Regions from separate parts of the Rhodopseudomonas sp. P1 genome, predicted to be linked through region 1. Evidence: riboswitches for the same ligand, from Rfam matches in the RefSeq annotation. Region 1 holds a riboswitch; each other region holds the start of a gene.
The links. Region 1 has a riboswitch for cobalamin ahead of LRC39_RS02075 (TonB-dependent receptor). Riboswitches for the same ligand answer to the same signal wherever they lie in the genome.
Positions count from the first base shown of each region.

Region 2: linked by a shared signal. The riboswitch ahead of LRC39_RS05270 (cysteine-rich small domain-containing protein) and the one ahead of LRC39_RS02075 (TonB-dependent receptor) in region 1 are both predicted to bind cobalamin.
Region 3: linked by a shared signal. The riboswitch ahead of LRC39_RS10735 (ABC transporter substrate-binding protein) and the one ahead of LRC39_RS02075 (TonB-dependent receptor) in region 1 are both predicted to bind cobalamin.
Region 4: linked by a shared signal. The riboswitch ahead of LRC39_RS03670 (DUF1636 domain-containing protein) and the one ahead of LRC39_RS02075 (TonB-dependent receptor) in region 1 are both predicted to bind cobalamin.

Region 1 is NZ_CP088006.1:433,030-438,226, forward strand. It holds gene LRC39_RS02070 (PepSY domain-containing protein) at 1-212, opposite strand, end outside; gene LRC39_RS02075 (TonB-dependent receptor) at 217-2,493, opposite strand; cobalamin riboswitch at 2,603-2,798, opposite strand; gene LRC39_RS02080 (hypothetical protein) at 3,927-4,754, opposite strand.
Region 2 is NZ_CP088006.1:1,130,155-1,135,351, forward strand. It holds gene LRC39_RS05255 (Crp/Fnr family transcriptional regulator) at 1-31, shown strand, start outside; gene LRC39_RS05260 (Crp/Fnr family transcriptional regulator) at 47-778, opposite strand; gene LRC39_RS05265 (histidine phosphatase family protein) at 956-1,531, shown strand; cobalamin riboswitch at 1,584-1,782, shown strand; gene LRC39_RS05270 (cysteine-rich small domain-containing protein) at 1,975-2,310, shown strand; gene LRC39_RS05275 (acyl-CoA dehydrogenase family protein) at 2,374-3,519, opposite strand; gene LRC39_RS05280 (MarR family winged helix-turn-helix transcriptional regulator) at 3,683-4,126, opposite strand; gene LRC39_RS05285 (substrate-binding domain-containing protein) at 4,286-5,197, shown strand, end outside.
Region 3 is NZ_CP088006.1:2,309,388-2,314,584, reverse strand. It holds gene LRC39_RS10745 (cobyrinate a,c-diamide synthase) at 1-636, shown strand, start outside; gene cobA (uroporphyrinogen-III C-methyltransferase) at 636-1,385, shown strand; gene LRC39_RS10735 (ABC transporter substrate-binding protein) at 1,421-2,260, opposite strand; cobalamin riboswitch at 2,387-2,587, opposite strand; gene LRC39_RS10730 (hypothetical protein) at 2,710-3,033, opposite strand; gene LRC39_RS10725 (zinc-dependent alcohol dehydrogenase) at 3,208-4,380, shown strand; gene LRC39_RS10720 (ferritin-like domain-containing protein) at 4,550-5,032, opposite strand; gene LRC39_RS10715 (cysteine hydrolase family protein) at 5,116-5,197, opposite strand, start outside.
Region 4 is NZ_CP088006.1:771,251-776,447, reverse strand. It holds gene cobW (cobalamin biosynthesis protein CobW) at 1-921, opposite strand, end outside; gene cobU (bifunctional adenosylcobinamide kinase/adenosylcobinamide-phosphate guanylyltransferase) at 925-1,455, opposite strand; gene LRC39_RS03670 (DUF1636 domain-containing protein) at 1,452-1,883, opposite strand; cobalamin riboswitch at 1,991-2,188, opposite strand; gene cobT (nicotinate-nucleotide--dimethylbenzimidazole phosphoribosyltransferase) at 2,285-3,340, shown strand; gene bluB (5,6-dimethylbenzimidazole synthase) at 3,367-4,038, shown strand; gene LRC39_RS03655 (YbhB/YbcL family Raf kinase inhibitor-like protein) at 4,566-5,054, opposite strand.

The DNA.
Region 1 (5,197 bases):
TGCATCGCCTGATCGGGCGGCAGCAAGACGCGCTGCCAGGCGAGGTCGGGCAACGCCGCCCAGCGTTCTTCTTTGTCGAAATGCGGAAACGCGACGTACATCATCACCACGCCGGAGATGAACCACATCGCGAACAGCAGACACCCTGCGATGCCGAGCCAGCGGTGGCCGAGATACAGCCACCGCTTCGCGCGCCTGACGACGCTGGACATCGCTCTAGAACTTCACGTTGTAGGAGAGTTCCGCGGTGCGCGGCATGCCGAGGATCCACTGCGACGTGCCGCCGGAAGTCGCATAGACGGTGTCGAACAGATTATAGACCCGCAGTGCCAGCGTCTGCCGGGCGTCCGGCTTCCACATCAGCCCGGCATTGACGACGTTATAGGCCGGCCGCACCAGCGTATTGGCGTCGTCGGCCCAGGTGTCGCCGACGAGCTGGATGCCGGCATTGGCCGACCAGCCCGGCGCGAACGCCCAGGTCGCCCAGATGTTGCTGACGATCTGCGGCACGTTGTTGGGGACGTTGCCGGCGTAGTTCACCGCCCGGCCGCCGACCACCTGGGTGAAGTCGTCGTATTTGGCCCGCAGCCAGGCGAAGTTGGCGTCGAGCCGGATGGTTTCGGTGACCTTGAGGCCGGCCGAGGCTTCGATGCCGCGCGACGATTGCTGGCCGATCTGCAGCGGATTGGTGTTGGCGGGGTTCTGAGGATCGCGCGCCAGCAGGTTGTTCTTGACGATGTGATACGCCGCCAGGGTCCATTCGGCGCGACCGCCGGCGAGCTGCTGCTTGATGCCGACTTCGACCTGCTTGCCGGTCGACAGCGAGAAGTCGCGGTTCACGCCCGTCATGGTGATCAGGTTGGTGACCGGATCGACCGCGGTCGAATACTGGCCGTAGATCGAGAGGTTCTCGATCGGATTGTACACCGCCCCGACCCGCCAGCTCGGCGCCGAGTAGGTCTTCTCGAAGCTGTTCGAAGGCGAGAGGAAATCGGTGCGCTGCACCGTCGGATTGTCAGAGCGGATGCCGCCGATCAGCGAAAGCTGGTCGGTCAGGCTGAGCCGGTTCTCGGCGAACACGCCATATTGCGTCGTCAGCGTATGGAAGCTCGGCCGTGTCGGGCTCACCGGCAGGAAAGTGCCCGGATCGAAATTGTACGTGGGCACCGAGGAAGTGCCGGCGTAAGGCGAGTTGTTGGTATGGGTGAAGGCGATGCGGTTGACGTCGAAGCCGGCGACGAATTCGTTGGCGAGGCCGAAGACATGGCCCTTGAAGGTGGTGTCGAAGCGGTTGCCGATCTGCTCCTGGTCGTGAAAGATCTCGATATAGGAGCTGCGGTTGATATTTCCGGTGGTCGGGCTGAACGCGTAGCTCTCGACGTCCTTCCAGTGCCGGTGCGTGCTGAGATAGTAGGTGACGTTCTTCACCGAGACGCCTTCGGCAACGTCCCACTCGGTCTTGAGCTGGGTCCAGTTGTCGCGATAGCGGATCGAGGCATCGCCGACATTGTAGTTCTGGAAGCGCAGCGACTCGTCGAGCCGGCCGTTCACCAAAGGCGTGCCGAAATAGCGCGACGGGCTGCGGTCGGCGTAGTCTTCGCTCAGCGTAAAGGCGAGATTGTCGGCGGCCTGTACCCGGACCGAACCGGACACCGCGACGTTCGATGTCTTGTCACGGTCGACCCAGCCGTCCGACATGTTGCCGATCGCCGCCAGCCGATAGCTGACATTGGGATTGATCGGGCCGCCGGAGTCGACCGCGAGACGCCGGGTCAGGTTGGTGTCTAGCGAGATCTCGGCTTCGTTGCGCGCCACATCGAGCGGCTTCTTGGAGATCACGTTGATGGCGCCGCCGATCGCGCCTTCGCCATACATCACCGAGGCCGGGCCGCGCAGCACTTCGATGCTCTGCGCCGTCCAGGTGTCGAACGGGAACGTCATGGTGCCGGAGCCGACATACAGCCGGGTGCCGTCGTAGAGCGACATCACCGTGCCGTTGCCGGTGAAGCCGCGGGTGGTGAAGGCGAGGCCGCCATTTCCCGGGCGCGGGCTCGCGGTGAAGCCCGTGGCGTTCTGCGTCACAGCGTCGATGACGTTGTGCTGACCGCGCTCGGCGATGGTTTCGGCGCGAATCACTTCGACGCTGGCCGGTGTCTGCAGCGGCGTCAGGCCGAGGCGGCTGCCGGTCGAGGACGGGGTGCCGAGGTTGAAGGTCGGGGCGGTCGCCGCGGTCGTCGTCGGCTGAGTGGGCGCGGGGGCGGGCGTCGCGACCGGACGTGCGGCGGCGCGGCGCTGGCGCGACGATCCGGCATTGGCCGTCGCGCGCGGCTTGGCGGCACGTACGGTCTGGCCCTCGACCACGATCGGGTCGAGACCGCGCGGATTGGCCGAGGCGGTTTGCGCAAGGCCGTCGACCGGCCAGAGGAGAGGGACGAGGGCGACAGAGGACAGCAGGCGACGATTGCGCCCGAGAGGCAGAACGGCGGGAGTCATTTTCTTGGCTCGCGGCTAACGTGGCACGTCACCGCGAAACAGGTCTGCCGCAGCCTTCTTGTGGGCTCCGGTTCGACTCGCACCAGGACACCCCGCCCGATGTGCTCGCGTGTGACCACGACTGACGGCAGGTCTCCTGGCTCGCGGGTCGTTGCCGTTCACCGCCTTCCCAGGACGAAAGCCCAGTGGCGTGTGGCGAATGGCTCGCCGCTTACAGTTGCGGGGGCAGCCGCGGAATAGAGCCCGAAGACCCGCACCGCGTTCCCTATTGATCCCTTTCGGGAACCGTCGCTGGGCACGGTATTGGACATACGGCAGCGGTGTCAACGAACCGAACGGAAAAAATCCAGTCAGTCCAAGGGGCAGCGGCTGCACTATGAAATTACCTATCTCGGCGACGATGGATGTGACGTTATAACATTACATAGATGGGTCAAGCGCTCTGAGCAACAAAGCCTGGCCTTAGGCAGCAAACTTACTAAGCCGCTGCCGTTGCGGTCCAAAGGCGCGAACATGCTGGCAGGGGCGATCTGACGTGACCGAGACCATAAAGCGGTCCCGAACCGAGACATTTGAGCAAACCGTCAACGGGCTACTTACGAAGCGCGCGGACCGTTCAACGAAGCCCAGCGCATCAGGGAACGCCTAGCCGAGATCAAGAACGACGTAGGCGCGATTGACTTGGTTCTCGGGACGCTGGGCTATACGGGCGACCTGGACGCCGTCCCTTTTGACCGTGCAGGATTTTGAAAAGACCCACCGCGCGCCGATTGCGAACATTCTAACGGCAATGAAAGCGGCTCTGGAAAAAGGCTGGCGTCTCATTTGTTGAGAGTGAAACACTCCAAGGCATATCGGCGTCCAAGTGGACATAACCGGTTGAATCTGATATTAGAAATGGTGGACCGGTTGGGGATTGGACCCAAGCGTCGCGGGTGGAAATCCAGCTAGCGGCACCAGCCCCGGCCCTCCGCAGAAGCTGCCGACCATGCGCCAACATGATCGACAGCCTCTTTGGTGATCTGGCAGCTTTATGTTGTCATGTACCACCTACCTTTCGACCCGCCCGTCAGCGGGTGCCACACTTGGTTAGAGAGACCACCGGGGCCTTTGTGGCCCCGGATTTCTTTGCATCCGGCAATATCACCCGAAGATCCCCACAGCGGTTGCGGATTGGTTATCGCCGGTTCGGCCGCTGTCCATATTCTTGACGGTTTTTGGAACGCCAACTGAATTGGCGATTTGCCGCCATTTTCTCCGATACTCTGCGTGCCTCCAAGGAAGCCCAGTCGACTCGCTCACAATCAGCGGACCGTTCTTGAGCCAAGGAGGAGTCTTGCCAATCTCTTCCATTACTCTTGGGCACTTCTTGAGATCGACAACGATTGCTCTTTCCTCGCTGAATCGGCCTCCACTTAGCATCCTTTGAAGTATCATGTTTTCATCGATGTCTGACCATCGGAGACCGCGCATCCACTTTTCGTCGCCTTTCGCGATTTCGGAGGGGGGCCCGGTTCACTCAACGGCACCCATTCGCCGATAACATCCATTTGCCGGAGACCTGGGACTTCGAACTGAAAGGCTTGGGCAAGCGCAATGGAATGAAGCCCCCAGCTATGGGCCTGCCTTCTTATGCTGTCCACATGCTCAACCGTCAGCAACCCAACACGCGGCGTTGAACTTGACCTAGGGAAACGCATGTTCCCCAAGATAGAACTTAGCCTAGTGCAGGCGTCATCATTCAGAATCGTAGAGCCGAAGGTCATTAACAATCGGAGTTTGCCAACAACCGCGTGGCCCATAGCCAACTTGCCGTTTGCCGCCCAACTGTCGTCGTACTGACGCTGCACGCGAGCGGCACTCCAATCTCGGACCAGTTCCGCGCCGATCTCGCTGCGCAGGCGATTAAGGGTGAAGTCGTAGTTATTGCGAACGTTATGCTTCAACTGATTGTACGGGGACCGTTCGTCGCTTCGGTACCGGTCAATCAGTCCGCCGAACGTGCCGTCATACTGGTTGGAGGTGGCAGTACGCTCCCGTTTGGGCGGGGGAGCGGTCGTCTCCTGGGTAGGCGGCTCTGACGATCCGTCAGTTGGGGTCAGCCGATAGCCGTAGTCGGCAGCGAGCTTTTCCAGCTCGGCCAGCTTTGCCATCTTGACTTCAAGCGCTCGCGCCGCCTCGATACGTTGAGCGGCTTCGTCCATCAGACGAACCCTCTCACGTTCAAGCTGCTCGCGTATGCTGGCCTTGCTGGTCTCCACGATTGGTCCCGACATTGGGTAGTCGTTGACCGGAACCGAGCATCTCGCTAAAATTAAGCTTCCTACGCTCGGTCCTAGCTGGTGCTCGATTCCGCCTTCGCTACGGCGAGCCGGATTGCTCTACCGCCGAAGATCGCTTCAAACGGCCACCCTCTGGGTGGCTGTTTGTCGTTTTGGAGCATGCCCGATTCCCTTTCTTTCTTCAAGACTGAAAATCCTCGGTTGAGACAGTTGTGAATCGTCGCTCAGCACTCTTTGGCGGTGATCGCTGAATGGATAAGGTGTTGATTTTTATAGACTTTTATCGTGGTGAGATAGCTACATTACGCCGCATAAAGACGGAGGTGCTCCGAGGCACGTTCCGGCGGCCACCGCGCCGAAGCAGGTCTGTCCATCCGCAACCGTCATTGTTATTTCGCGATTTCTGCGTATATTGCGTCGCA
Region 2 (5,197 bases), 700 kb from region 1:
CTATCCCGAGCCGGACGACGCTGCCGCGTAGCTTCGCCGGAGCGCCTCAGCGCGCCGGTGCGCGCTTCAGGTGCAGGTAGCCGGGATCGAATTCGCCGATCTTGGCGAGCCCCTGCCAGTTGCGGATCGTCAGCACCCCATAGCGGAAGTCCATCGTCTTCGACGCCCGCAGCGACGAGATGGTGCGGTTGACGGTCGCGATCGCCATGCCCAGCGTGTCGCCGAGCTGGGCGAGGCTGATCGGGAGCTGCATCGAGTTACCGTCGGTCAGCTTCGAGACCTCGGCGCGGTAGAACAATTCGCAGAACAGGTGCGCCATCCGCGCCTTCATCGTCCGGGCCGAATTGTTGGTGATCGCTTCGCGGAAAATCGCCGCGTCCACAAGGGTTTCGCGCCAGATCGCAAAGCCGAGCCCGGGCCGGGCTTCGAACATCCGCAGGATCTCCCGATGCGGGATGATCGCCGTCACCGCGTGCCCAATCGCACACAGCGAATGATCCATCCGCTCCAAAAAAACCCCCTGCGCATCCGGCAGGTCACCGACCATGTGAAACGACAGGAATTGGCGGCGGCCGTTTCGCTGCAAATGATACCGTCCGACCATGCCTTCGACGACGAGCGCGGCGCCCTTCGGCGTTTCGCCTTGGCGGATCAGATCCTCGCTGCTCTCGAGCTCCCGCAGCGTAAAACTCAAATTGCGGATCGCGGTGAGGTCATCGGCCGACAGACGGGAATGCTCGCGCAGTTTGTCGATCAGCACGCGATGGACATCCTTCATGGTCCGCCTTTCAAGTTAGATCATCTGATAGGGTTGATGGAACTTGGGGGCTTCAACTCCGAGAGGCGGCAGAGGTTGCTATTTTTTTGGACGCCGGGCGGTAGCGGTCGTCGTCGCTTGCGAGGCATGGCTCCGACGTGCTCTGTCGGACGGATCATGACTGCGCGAGGATGACCGATGAGCGACTTCAGCCGGCTGTGGCTGGTGCGGCATGCGCCGGTGGATGGGCCAAAGGGCGTGATTCACGCTCCCGACGCGCCGGTCGATCTCGGCGACACTGCGGTGCTCGCTGCGCTCTGCGAGCAACTGCCGCACGATGCGACGGTGGTCGCAAGCCCCAGCCGGCGCACGCGCGAGACCGCCGCAGCACTCCGCTTCGATGCGATGCTCGACCCCGATTTCCGCGAGCAGGATTTTGGCAGCTGGACCGGGCGCCGTCACGACGATCTGTCGCGCGAACTCGGCCCTACCTACGATGCATTCTGGCAGGATGCGGCGCGCTTGGCGCCGCCGGGCGGCGAGAGCTTCGTCGATCAGATCGAACGGGTGCGGCGCGGTCTGGCGCGGCTGCCCGGTGGTGACGTCGTGCTGGTGGTACACTCCGGCACCATTCGCGCCGTGCTGGCGATTGCCCTTAAGACATCCCCCGAGGCTGCGCTGAGCTTTGTGATCGATCCGCTGTCGCTGACGCAGATCGACCGGCTGGGCTCGTCCGGTTGGCGGATCGTCTGGGTCAATCGCGTAGTCGGTTAGGCTGGCCGTTTAGAACGAAGCCTTTTTGCTTGCACAGGCTGCAGCCCCGTGCTCTGGTTTTGACGTCTTCGGTGCCTCGCGTGCGAGGTGAAACTGGGAATACGGTGCGGTGTTTTTCGCCAAATCCGTAGCTGCCCCCGCAACTGTAAGCGGATCTGTCCGGATCATATGCCACTGACGCCATCGGCGTCGGGAAGGCGATCCAGACGACATCCGTGAGCCAGGAGACCGGCCGAAGACGGAAGCATCTAACCGATCGACGGCGGGTCGAGAGCGGAGCAGCGATGACCGAATTCTCTTAGCAGGCAAAGCCGCGCGCGGCGCAGGAGCAGCGTCACGCGACGCTTGGCATCGCCTAGCACTCATCCCCCTTCAATCAGAATCAGCCACAGCGCCGCTGCGATCGAGCTGGCGGCCCATTGCTGCGGCGCGAGGGAACGGTCATGGAGCCGAAAGACACAACGACCAACGAAGCCTTTAAGGGCTTCACCAACGAGGCCTGCCCGTTTCTGCCGTGCCATCGCGGCGTCGAGCGGGAATTCAACTGCCTGTTCTGTTACTGCCCGCTGAGCGCCTATCAGTGCCCCGGCCCCTACAAGACCTTCGTCGATCGCAATGGGCTGACGCGCAAGGATTGTTCGGACTGCACCCTGCCGCACAACGGCTATCGGCGCTCTTGGAATTTTATCCAGCGCTGGCTGGAGCGGCCGGTGCCATGGGATAGCCAGCCCCAGGATCCGCGCCGTCTCAAGCGCGAAGTCTCGGAAAGCGGCGACTGAACACTGCCGGCGCCTCCGCACCGCTGAATTGCAGCAGTAGCGGAGGCGCCTGCATTGTTCGCGTTAGAGCGAGCGAGCGATCAGCAGCTTCATCACCTCGTTGGTGCCGCCGTAGATCTTCTGGATCCGCGAGTCGATGAACATCCGGCCGATCGGATACTCCTGCATGTAGCCGTAGCCGCCGTGCAGTTGCAGGCACTCGTCCACGGTCTCGACCTGCTTCTGCGTCGTCCACCATTTCGCCATCGAGGCGGTGACGGCGTCGAGATTGCCGGCGATCAGCTGCACCAGGCAGTAATCAACGAACACCCGCGCGATGAAGGCTTCGGTCTTGCGCTCGGCGAGCGCGAAGGCGGTGTTCTGGAATTCGATGATCGGCTGGCCGAAGGCTTTGCGTTCCTTGGTGTAGTCCGAGGTCAGAGCGACCGCGCGTTCCATTGCCGCCACCGCGCCGATCGCGATGATCAGCCGCTCCTGCGGCAGCTGCTGCATCAGCTGCACGAAGCCCTTGCCCTCTTCGCCGCCGAGCAGGTTCTGCTTCGGCGTGCGGGCATTCTCGAAGAACAGTTCGGAGGTGTCGGAGGCGTGCAGGCCGATCTTGTCGAGGTTGCGGCCGCGCTTGAAGCCGGGGTTGTCCTTGGTCTCCAGTACGATCAGCGATAGCCCCTTGGCGCCTGCGCCGCCGGTGCGGGCAACCACGATGATCAGGTCGCAGTTCTGGCCGTTGGTGATGAAGGTCTTCTGGCCGTTGATGACATAGTCGTCGCCATCGAGCTTGGCGGTGGTGCGCACGCTCTGAAGGTCCGAGCCGGTGCCGGGCTCGGTCATCGCGATTGCGCCGATCAACTCGCCGCGCGCCATGCCGGGCAGCCAACGCCGCTTCTGCTCTTCCGAGCCGTAGTTGAGGATGTAGTGCGCCACGATGCCGCTCGACACGGTGACGCCGGACAGCGCGTCGGGGACGATCTTCTCCATGTCCTCATAGACCGCGGCATCGTAGGCGAAGCTGGCGCCGAGCCCGCCATACTCTTCCGGAACGCTGGGCAGCAGCGCCCCCATCTCGCCGAGCTTCAGCCAGGCCGAGCGATCGACCATCTTCTGCTTGCGCCACTTGTCGCCATGGGGTGCGAGGTCCTTGGCGAGGAATTTGCGAAACTGGTCGCGGAACGTGTCCAGCTCTTCGGTCATCCAGGGTGATCGGTATTCCATGTTTCCTCACTCGAATGGGCGGCCGCTTGGCACGGCGCATCGCCCGCTGATCTAAGCCAGTTCGGCGGTGCAGGATAGACGTTGCGACCGCCGTATCTTGCGGCGTGTCGCTGCAGGCGGCTGCGCTGTTCGCAGCCGCAGCATCCGCGACGATGGAGGGCGCTCAGGTGGCGCTGTCGATCAGGCTTTCAAGCAGCCGCTTCAGCTCGGCAGTGGCCTTGTCGCCGTAGTTTTCGGCGATATGCGCCTCTTGGCTCAGCGCCAACGTATTGAGACGCTGGGTCAGAGCTTTGCCGCGGTCGGAGGTGTACATCAGCACCTTGCGGCGATCCTCCGGATCCTGGACGCGATACACCAGCGAATCCGAAACCATTCGGTCGATCATCTTGGTCAGGGTCGGATGATTGAGCAGCACCGCCTCGGCGAGTTCGCCCATCGAATGGCCCTTGCCGTCGGACAGCACCTTGAGGATGCGCCATTGCTCGACCGGCACCCCTTCGCTGCGTAGCCGTGCTTCGAGCTGGCGGTTGATCTCCCGATTGGCCTGCGCCAGCAGATAGGCGAGGTGCTCGGTGATCGGCGGATTGCGGGTCGGCGATTTGGCCACGATGAGACTTTATCGTTCCGTCTGAGTGAATCGGATGCGCAGTTTGCTGCATCTATATGCACAGCAATCCTTGAAGATTCAATATTTTCGAATAGCATCGATCGTCGAACCCGGGGAGGGGACTTCGGCGGGGATCACCCGCACCAGGCAGGAGAGGGCGTGCTTTCGGCTGTCGATCTCGGACATAGTGGCGCCTATGGAGTGCCGCCGCTCGGTTTTCTCGAGCGCGGCGCGCTTACCGATGCGCGTTGGGTGGAAGGGCCGGGAGACGGCGGCGGCGCGGCCTCGCGCCGCGCACGCAACAAGCTTCGCGTTGCGAATTTCGTCACCTTCCAGGGCTCGCCTGGGCTGTGGGGGCCGGCCTCGACCAATGCGGCGCTGCTCGCGGCTGCGGAAATCAACAAGCGCGGCGGCATCCTGGGCCGCGAGGTCGAACTGGTGTTCAGCGATGCCGGCGGTCCGATCGAGGACGTCGCTCGGCGGGTCGCTCTGGCGGTCGACTACGACGACGTCGATATCGTGATGGGCTCGCACATCAGTGCAGTGCGGGTAGCACTGCGGAACGCCATCCGAGGTCGCGTGCCCTATATCTACACGCCGGTCTATGAAGGCGGCGAGCGTGCTCCCGGCGTGATGGCGATCGGGGAGACGCCGCGCTGGCAGAGCCGGCCGGCGATCGACTGGCTGGCCCAGGAGAGAAGGGCGCAGCGCTGGTACCTGATCGGCAGCGATTACGTCTGGCCATGGCTGTCGCATCGCGCTGTCAAGAAGTACATCAAGGAGGCGGGCGGCAAGGTGGTTGGTGAGGAGTTCGTGCCGCTCGGCGAGGACGATCACGAACGGCACCTCGACCGGATTCGCGCCGCTCGACCCGATGTCGTACTGATTTCGCTGATCGGCAACGACAGCGTGACGTTCAATCGTTCCTTCGCCGAAGCTGGGCTTTCGAGCCATATCCTCCGGTTGGCCGGTGCGATGGACGAGACGGTGCTGCTGGGCATCGGCGCGGACAATACCGAGAATCTGTTCTGCGCCTCGGGCTATTTCGGCTGCTACGACTGCGCTGCCAAT
Region 3 (5,197 bases), 1.9 Mb from region 1:
GCGCGTCCGATCGCATCGACGATCCGGCCGCTGACGCCGCCGGGTCAGCGCATCGCGCTGGCGCACGACGACGCGTTCTCCTTCATCTACCCGCACCTCACCGCAGGCTGGCGCGCGGCCGGCGCCGAGATCGTGCCGTTCTCGCCGTTGAGCGACGAAGGCCCAGATCCGTCCTGCGACGCCGGGTGGCTGCCGGGCGGCTATCCCGAGCTACACGCAGGACGCCTCGCGGCAGCGACGCGATTCAAGACAGCGCTCCGCGCGTTCGCGGAGACTCGCCCGGTCCATGGCGAGTGCGGCGGCTACATGACGCTCGGTACAGGCCTGATCGATGCCGACGGCACGCGCCACGCGATGGCCGGACTGCTCGGCCTCGAAACCGACTTCGCCAATCGCAAGCTGCATCTCGGCTACCGGCTCGCGACCTTGCAGGCCGCAGCCGCCGGCCACGCCGCAGGCAGCGTGCTGCGCGGCCACGAATATCACTACGCGCGCGTCGTCACCGTGGCGGACGAGCCGCTCGCCGAGATCCGCGATCCCGCCGGACAGCTCACCGATGAGACCGGCAGCCGCCGCGGACACGTCACTGGCACCTTCTTCCATCTGATCGATGTCGCCGAGGAGGCGATCGCCTGATGTCCAAGTCAATCGAAAGCGCCGCCGCCAACGGCCGCATCACGCTGGTCGGCGCCGGCCCGGGCGATGCCGACCTGCTGACGCTGCGGGCGATCAAGCGGCTGCAGGCCGCCGACGTCGTGCTGTATGACGACCTCGCCGGCGAAGACTTCATGGCCTATCTCGATCCCAATGCCGAGATGGTCGCGGTCGGCAAGCGCGCCGGCCATCCCTCGCCGCGCCAGGACGAAGTCAGCCGCCTCGCAATCAACTACGCGCTCCGCGGCAAGCACGTGGTGCGGCTGAAGGCCGGCGATCCGACGCTGTTTGCCCGCGCCGACGAAGAGCTGCGCGCCGCGCGCGAGGCCGGCATCGCGGTCGAGATCGTACCCGGCATCACCACGGCGACCGCCGCAGCAGCTGCGATCGGTGCATCGCTGACCAAGCGCGGCGTCGCGCGCCGGGTCCAGTTCGTCACCGGCCATGATGTCGACGGGCGCCTGCCGCGCGATCTCGACCTCGCAGCGCTGGCGGATGCGACCGCAACGACCTGCGTCTATATGGGCAAGGCCACCTTCCCGGCCCTCGCGGCCCAACTGATCGCCCGCGGCCTGAGCGCTACGACGCCGGCCGTGATGGTCGAAAGCCTCGGCTCCGATGCGACCAACGTGCAGCGGGGCAGCGTCAGCGAGATCGCCGCCCGCCTCACCGCCGATCGGCCGTCCGGCCCCTGCATGATTTTGTACGGCGCAGCGCTGGAGGAGAGCTGATCGCCAGCACGCGACCGGCGACGACGACGCGTTCTCTACCGCGGCGCGGCAGCCGCAACGCCTCGTCTCTGGCTGATCTGCACGATCGCGTCGGATAGTCGATCGAGCGCAACCGGCAGCATCGCGCCGCCGCAGACCGTGAGCTGATCGGGAACAACGATCCGTCGGCTCGCCGGATAGGCCTGCTGGATCGCGGGATGCAGCAGCAGAGCCTTGCCCTGATCTTCAGCCACCGGCTGCTCTTCGGATACGAGTAAAAGGTCCGGCCGCGATGCGACGATCGCTTCAAGCGAGGCGAAGCCGCCATAGGCGAAACCAAGGTCGGACGCCGCATTCGACAGGCCAGCGGTCTGCAGCAGCGAGCTGAGCAGACTATCGCCGCCGGTCACCCAGCCGCGCCGCGATAGCGCCAGCACCCGGCCCTGCCACCGCGAGGCGGTGCGCCGTGCCCGCTCCGCGGCCTGATCGACCGACGCGATCATCGCGTCCGAGCGTTCAGGATGGCCGACCAGCGCGCCAACCCGCCGGATCTGCAGTTTCACCTCGTCGATCGTCCGCGGCACGTCGAACTCTTCGACCGGAATGTTCTGCGCGCGCAGCAGCTCGCGCGTGGCACGCTTGCCGTAGCGGCCGGCCAGCACCACGTCGGGTGCGAGCATCAACAGATCCTCAGCTTCACCGGACAGCCTCGGAAATCGCTCAGCCTCCTTGGCGAGCCACGACAGCCTCGGATCACGCGCATACGGTCCGAGGCCAGCGATCTGGTCGGCATCAGCCAGGGCGATCAGCAACTGATCGGTGCACATGTTGATCGAGGCGATCCGCTTGGAGGCGGCGAACGCCGGCGAGGCCAGCAAACCAACCGCGGCGACCATCAGCAACAAGCGGGAACGCCAGCGAGGCGCACGCCGGTCACGCAACGCGACGGGCGGCCGGACGCCGCAATGCGGCGCAATTGTTCTGTTCAAGACGACATCCTCCGCCGGCCCATCGCCGAACGAGTTGCACACCATGCACCGGCCGGTCTCCTGGCTCGCGGATATCCGTCGCGTCCGCCTTCCCGGCCGGTTCGGCCAGTGGCATTCAAGGACGCTCCGATCCGCCCACAGTTGCGAGGGCAGCTGCGGCATTGGGGCATCGCCCCGCACCGCATTCCCGTTTCACCTCTCTCAGCGAGAGGCACCGGTACACGTCTGGGTTAAGCACGTCGCCCAGCCCCCGGCAAGACGACCATCTTCCGCAGTCTTGCTGGCAAGCAAAAAGCCGGGAGGTGCAGTCAGGCACCACCCGGCTTGAACTTCACGGCTTCTCGCCGCCGGTTCGCTTACTTTCGCATCGGCGTGGTTGCGCCCGACTGGCCGTCCGAGCTCGGCGTCGTCGAATTGGTCGCGCCGTGGGCGCTGCCCGAGCCCTGACCACCACGATCGGAGTTCGACGGGCCGCCACCGCCCGCGCCGCCGCCAGCCGCGCCACCGGCACCCGCGCCTGCTCCACCGGCTCCTGCGCCGGCACCGCCGGCCCCGGCACCACCACCCGCGCCGCCGCCGGCCCCACCGCCGCCACCACCGCCTTGCGCCATCACTTGGCTTGCGCCAAGCGCCAGCACTGCGAGCACGGCCATCACTGTCGTCGTCTTCCGCACCATCATCGTCGCTCCTGTCATTGTTCTGATTGCTGAGTTGCGCAGAGGCCAACGGAGCTTCGGAGACGCCGTTCCTAACTAACCAGTCACGTCTTCAGGTCGCGGCGTTCCAGCCGAGCAACAGGAACAACCGACCCTGTTCGGCTTTTCCCCTCGCCATCAAACGACGAGGACCTGCAGATGAAAGCTCTGACCTGGCACGGCAAGAACGACATCCGCTGCGAGAGCGTGCCGGATCCGAAAATCGAACACGGCCGCGATGCGATCATCAAAGTGACGGCCTGCGCGATCTGCGGTTCGGACCTGCACCTGATGGACGGAATCATGCCGTCGATGCAAAGCGGTGACGTGCTCGGCCACGAGACCATGGGTGAAGTCGTCGAGGTCGGTTCCGAGAATACCAAGCTCAAGGTCGGCGATCGGGTGGTGGTCCCATTCACCATCTCCTGCGGCGAATGCTTCTTCTGCCAGCGCGGCTTCTATTCAGGCTGCGAGCGATCGAATCCCAACGCCAAGGCGGCTGAGAAGATGTGGGGCCATTCGCCCGCTGGCCTGTTCGGCTACTCGCATATGCTCGGCGGCTATGCCGGTGGTCAGGCCGAGTATCTGCGGGTGCCGTATGCCGACGTCGGTCCGATCAAAGTGCCCGATGGACTGACCGACGAGCAGGTCCTGTTCCTGTCCGATATCTTCCCGACCGGTTTCATGGCAGCGGACTTCTGCGATCTCAAAGGCGGCGAAACCGTCGCGGTGTGGGGCTGCGGCCCGGTCGGCCAGATGGCAATCAAGAGCGCCTTCCTGCTCGGCGCCGAACGCGTGATCGCGATCGACACGGTACCGGAGCGCATGGAGATGGCGCGGCAATCCGGCGCGATCGTGATCAATTTCATGGACGACGACGTCTACGACAAGATCCAGGATCTCACCAACGGCCGCGGTGCCGATGCGTGCATCGACGCTGTCGGCACCGAAGCCGCCGCAATGGCGAGCTTCGACTCGATGGTCGACCGCGTGAAGATGGCCACCTTCATGGGCACCGACCGGCCGCACGTGTTGCGTCAAGCGATCCATTGCTGCCGAAACTTCGGCACAGTGTCGATCGTCGGCGTCTATGGTGGGCTACTCGACAAGATCCCGATGGGCTCGGCGATCAACCGCGGCCTGACGATGCGGATGGCGCAGACTCCGGTGCAGCATTATCTGCCGCAACTGCTCGGCCGAATCCAAAAAGGCGAGATTGATCCTTCGTTCGTGATCACCCACCGCGCCACGCTGGAAGACGGCCCGGAACTCTACAAGACCTTCCGCGACAAGAAGGACGGCTGCATCAAGGTGGTGATGAAACCAAGCTGAGCGCGCTCAGCTCATAGAGCGACATGCAACGACTTCATCATGGCCGGGATCGCCCGGCCATCGTCGTTCTAGGAGGGACCGAGTCCGGCGGTTCAAGGCATCAACGCAAATGGCCGGGCTGAGCCCGGCCACAATCTTCCGATCCATCAGGATTACAAACTCAGGCCGCCTAGGCCTGAACGTAGGATCGTGTGACACTGTCGATGTTCTGGTCGATCCACGCCGCCATAGCTTCTTCTTCCTTCAGCGACGCCTGCAGCAGCGGCTTAGCCGAACCGAAGCCGGCGATGTCGGCGAGCGCCAATAGCGACTTGTAGGCGGCGATTTCGAAGTGCTCGAAAGCGTTGTTGGCGAAGGTGTTCTTCAGGATCTCATCGGGCATCACGGTGTGAGCCAGCGCGGCCATATTGCCCATGAACGACTGCGTGGTGTCCTTCAGCATCGAGGCGCTTTCGCCGCAGGCGGACAAGCACTCGTCGAGCCGCTTGAGCTGACCTTCGGTTTCCCGCAAATGCTGCTGCACCCGGGCCTTGACTTCCGGATAGTCGTCGAGCCGTTCGGACTGCCGCTCCATCATCTCCCGCGCCTGGGTCTCCATGGCGTGAGCGTTGCGCAGCCCGGTAACAAAGATCTCACGTGCGTCCTGAGCCATTCTTCAGTCTCCAGTTGAAATGATCGCGCGTTCAACGTGGCCGGATGTACACCGTTCCTATCGGAACCCGGCCTTCGTCTGCGTCATAGCTTCCAGAGATCGAACAGCATCTCCCGACTGACGAGATCGATCTGCTGACCGTATCGGGTGCGGTACATCGTCATC
Region 4 (5,197 bases), 340 kb from region 1:
GGGGCGGGCGAAGGCGAGATCGATGCGCGAGCCGACCGCCTGCACCACGACCGGGGCCGGCTTGCCGGCGACACGGGCATGGCCCTTGACGCGCAGCACGCCCTCGAGCCCCAGCGCATCGCCGACCCGCGCCTTCATGGCATCCAGCGTCTCCGCCGGCTGCGGGGTGATCACCAGCGAGTCGAAATCGTCGTGATCGTGCTCCTCGCCTTCGGCGTGATGGCCGGCGCGGGATGCAAGATCATTCTCGGCTTCGGCATCGAGCCCAATCAGCACCGACGGCGCCAGCGTGCCATGCGAGCGGACGATGCGGACGTTCGGCCGCACCCGGCTCGCCAGCTTAGCTTCGAGCGCGGCAAGCTGGTCGGGCGCGACCAGATCGCTCTTCGACAGTACCACCAGATCGGCGCAGGCGAGCTGATCTTCGAACACTTCCTCGATCGGATCGTCATGCGTGGCGTCACGCTGCGCCTTCACCGCGTCATCGTCGAGCGGCACCCGGCCTTCACTCAGCGCCAGCGCGTCGACCACCGTGACGACGCCGTCGGCGGTGGCACGGGTCTTCACCGCCGGCCAGGCGAACGCCTTCAGCAGCGGTTGCGGCAGTGCGAGCCCGGAGGTTTCGATCACGATCGCGTCGAGCGGCGTGTCGCGGTTCAACAACTTTTCCATCGTCGGGATGAAGTCGTCAGCGACCGTGCAGCAGATGCAGCCGTTGGTGAGTTCGACGATGTCGCCCGGCGCGCACACCGACGCGCCGCAATCCTCGACCAGCGAGCCGTCGAAACCGGCATCGCCGAATTCATTGACGATCACCGCGATGCGGCGGCCGCTCGACTGATTGAGCAGCGCGCGCAGCAGCGTGGTCTTGCCGGCGCCGAGAAAACCGGTGAGCACCGTGACGGGAACGCGGGCGGTCATGAACTACTCTCCTGTTTGGCGTTTCAGCCACAGCGGCAGGCCGGCGGCGATGAAGGCGACGTTGGGCACGGCGGCGGCGATGGTCTGATTGAGGCGGCCTTGCGCGTCGCGGAAGGCGCGGCCGAGCGGCGTCTCCGGCACCAGGCCGAGGCCGACTTCGTTGGAGACGAGCACGATCGGACCGGCGGCGACGCCGAGATAACGCGCCAGTCGCCTTGCTTCGACCTCGGGATCGCGGCCGGCTTCCATCAGGTTGAACAGCCACAGCGTCAGGCAATCGACCAGCACGGCGCGGCCGCGGCCGGCGTGCTGGGTCAGCGCATCGACCAAGCCGAGCGGCTCCTCGATCGTGGTCCAGCCGTCGCCGCGGCGGGCGCGATGGTGGGCAATGCGATCGGACATCTCGTCGTCGCTGGCGGTGGCGGTCGCGAGATAGATCCTAGCCAAGCCGCTCTCGGCGACCAGCCGTTCGCCGAACACCGATTTGCCGGAGCGCGCGCCGCCCAGCACCAGGGTGGAGATCAGCGCGCTCATGCCGGCGCCCGCCCATCGTCGGGAGACCATTGCGGCGGCGGCAGGCGGACGACGGTGCCCTTGCGCAGGACTTCCGGGCGCTGCCGCCACGGCACCAGACCGTAGTGACTGTCCTGATAGGAGGCCACGAACGCCGCCACAGCGTCAGCGCCGCCGGCGCCATCGAGATCGCCGAACACGAAGGTGTAGCCGCCTTCGCTCGACACCGCGACGGTGGCGGCACGCTTGCATGCGGACAGGCACTGCACGGCGCGCACCTGCACCGCGCCGGCGCCGGCCAGCGCGGCGCGGACGGCTTCCAGCATCGGCGCACCGACGGCGACGCCGTCGATCGTCTTGCAGGTGGTGCAGACGCTGACCATCACCGGCGCGCCAGGCAGCATGCGCGGCGGATCGGCGCTCACATCGGCAGGGGGCTCGGAATCCATCGGGCTCGAATCATCGGGTCAGCTATCGAGCTTTGTCGGAACGCGCGGGAGAGGCCTTTGCCGTCCGCACTGCTTCCGTCCGGTGCACCCCGCCCCGACGACCCTTCAAAGCACAATACGCGATGGCAGGTCTCCTGGCTCGCGAGTCGCCGCCATTCGCCGCCTTCCCAGGAATTCCCAGTGGCCTCGGCGATGGCTCGTCGCTTACAGTTGCGGGGGCAGCTCCGGGATCGAGACGCACCGCGTCTCCCACCGGCTTCCCTTTTCACCTTCCTTGCGGAAGGACCATCGTCGGGCACGCTAGCTGCGACGCTGTTGCGGGTCAACAACGCGAAGGTGGTGTTGACCGGGCTTGCGCGTTTGCCTCAGTTGCGCGCCTTGCCGAACCAAAGGACCATCCGATGCCGACCGAAACCCTCGTCACCTGGCAGCCGCCGTCGATCACCCCGGTCGACCCGTCGCTGAAAGCAACCTTGCGGGCGCGGGTGGACGGCAAGGCCAAGCCGCTCGGCTCGCTCGGGCGGATCGAAGACCTCGCCATCGAACTGGCCTTGATGCGGCATCCGCAGCCGCCGCGCGCCGACAATGCGGTGCTGATGGTGTTCGCCGGGGACCATGGCCTGACCGAAGAAGGCGTGTCGCAATATCCGTCCGCCGTGACGGTAGCGATGGTGATGACCTATTTGGCCGGCAAGGCCACCGCCAACGCATTCGCAGCCGCCAACCATGTCGACGTCCGGGTGATCGACGCCGGCGTCGCCGCCGATCTGCCGAAGCATCCCGATCTGATCGACGCCAAGGTGCGGATGGGAACCGCCAACGCGGCGCGTCAGCCGGCGATGAGCGTCGCGGAGACGTGCCAGGCACTCGATCGCGGCGCCGAACTGGCACGCGCCGAGATCGCCGCGGGCGCGGACGTGATCGCGCTGGGTGAGATGGGGATCGGCAACACGGCTTCGTCGTCGCTGCTGCTGCACCGCCTCGGCCCGGCGCCGCTCGACCAGAGCATCGGGATCGGCGCCGGCCAGGATGCCGACGGCATGGCCAAGAAGAAGGCGGCGATCGAAAAGGCGGCGATGCGCAGCCCCGCCACCGCACCGCTGGAGGTGCTGGCCGAATTCGGCGGACTGGAGATTGCCATGATGGCCGGCGCGGTGCTGGGCGCCGCATCGCAGCGCCGGCCGGTAATCGTCGATGGCTTCATCGCCACGGCCGCGGCGCTGGTCGCGGTGCGGCTGGCGCCGGAAGCCCGCGATTATTGCGTATTCGCCCATCGCTCGGCCGAGCGCGGCCACGACCTCGCGCTGCAGGCAATGGACGCCGCGCCGCTGCTCGATCTGCGGCTGCGGCTCGGCGAAGGCACCGGCGCGATCCTTGCCGTGCCGCTGGTGCGCGCGGCCTCGCGGCTGCTCACCGACGTCGCCGATCTCGCCGACGTGCTGGCGGGCAAGCTGTGAGTACGGTGCTGAACAAGATGGCGGCGATGACCGATCCGGCCGAGATCGCAGCCGCCAACGCCAACCCGCCGGTGTTCGACGAAGCGTTTCGGGAGAAGTTCGCCGAGCTGATCGCGTGGCGGCGCGACGTCCGCCGCTTCAGGACCGATCCGGTTGCGCCGGAGCTGATCGATCAGCTCCTCGACCTCGCCCAGCTCGCCCCGTCGGTCGGCAACAGCCAGCCGTGGCGCTGGATCAGCGTCGACTCGGCCGAGACGCGGGCGCGGATCCGCGCCAACTTCCTGCGCTGCAATGAGGTGGCGGCGAGCGCGTATCAGGGCGACCGTGCGGCGCTGTACGCCAAACTCAAACTCGAAGGCATCGACGTCGCGCCGCGGCAGTTCGCGCTGTTCTGCGACCGCGAGACGGCGCAGGGTCTCGGTGTCGGGCGCCAGACCATGCCCGAAGCGCTCGATTACTCCGTCGTGGCGATGATCGAGACGTTCTGGCTCGCCGCGCGGACGCTCGGCCTCGGAGTCGGCTGGGTATCGATCCTTGATCCAGAGGCGATCACCACCGAGCTCGACGTGCCGGCGACCTGGAAGTTCATCGCCTATCTGTGCGTCGGCTGGCCGGTGGAACACCACGTCGACCCGGAACTGGTGCGCCATCACTGGCAGGACCGCACCACCGCAGGCCGCATTGTGCTGTCGCGCTGAGTTCCATCGGTGCGCGGGCGCACTGAGTGCCCGCGCTGTTTGTTGATCGTTAAGGCAAGATCGCGGCGAGAGCCGCAATTTGCAAGAAATCGTCACATTCGCGCGTCAGGACTCCGTCCGCGTTTCCGATAACGGAGGACCGGACATGCGAACTACCAACCTTTGGACGACCGCTTTGTTTGCCGGCGCGCTGGTCGCGTCGAGCCTATCTGCCGCACCGGCGCTGGCGCGCGGTCAGCAGGATCAGCGCAACGCCGGCGAGGCCGCAGCGACGGCGTCGGGATGCAGCTCCTACGAACGCGCACCCGACGGATCATGGCGCCAGATTCCCTGCCTTTCGAGCGGACCGGCCGCCGCGATCACGCGCAGCTCGTCAAGCCGAAGCTCAGAAGCCAGCAACTGATCACAGCGCCTTCAAGACGACCGGCGCGGTCTCGGTCGTCCTGGCCTTTACGCTTCACTTCCGTCGTTGCTGATAACCGGACCAATCCGGCATCAGCAGCGAACAGGATGGCATCTGCTCGGGCTTAACGCCCGAACAGTCCGGTGATCGTCGTCTTCGCCAGGGTGTGGAAGTTGAGATCGAAGCCGACCAGCGCCGGCATCGCGGTGGCGCCAGCGTTCGGCAGCTTTTCGACGTCGACCGCGAATACCGTGATCTGATAGCGGTGCGGCTTGTCGCCCGGCGGCGGGCACGGGCCGCCGTAACCGGGCACGCCGAAATCCGTCAGGCCCTGGATCGTGCCTTCGGGCATCAACCCCTTCGCGATATCGCCCGCGCCCTTCGGCAGCGACGTCGTCGTGGCCGGAATGTTGAACACCACCCAATGCCACCAGCCGCTGCCGGTCGGCGCATCGGGATCGTACATCGTCACCGCGAAGCTCTTGGTGCCGGCGGGCGCGTCGCTCCAGCTCAGCGCCGGCGAGACGTTGGCGCCGGTGCAGCCGAAGCTGTTGAACAATTGCTCGTGGGCGATCGTTGCGCCTTCGGCGATGTCGGGACTGGTGAGCTTCATGGCCTGCACTCCTGCCGCATGCGGGCGCGCACGCCGGCTGGCGCGCAGCGCACGTCATCGGGTCGCTGATGTCGTGGTCCCCGCCGGGCGGCGAGGCGACGCGATGCTAGCAAGCCGAAACGGGCGACGGAAGCTCATGCGCG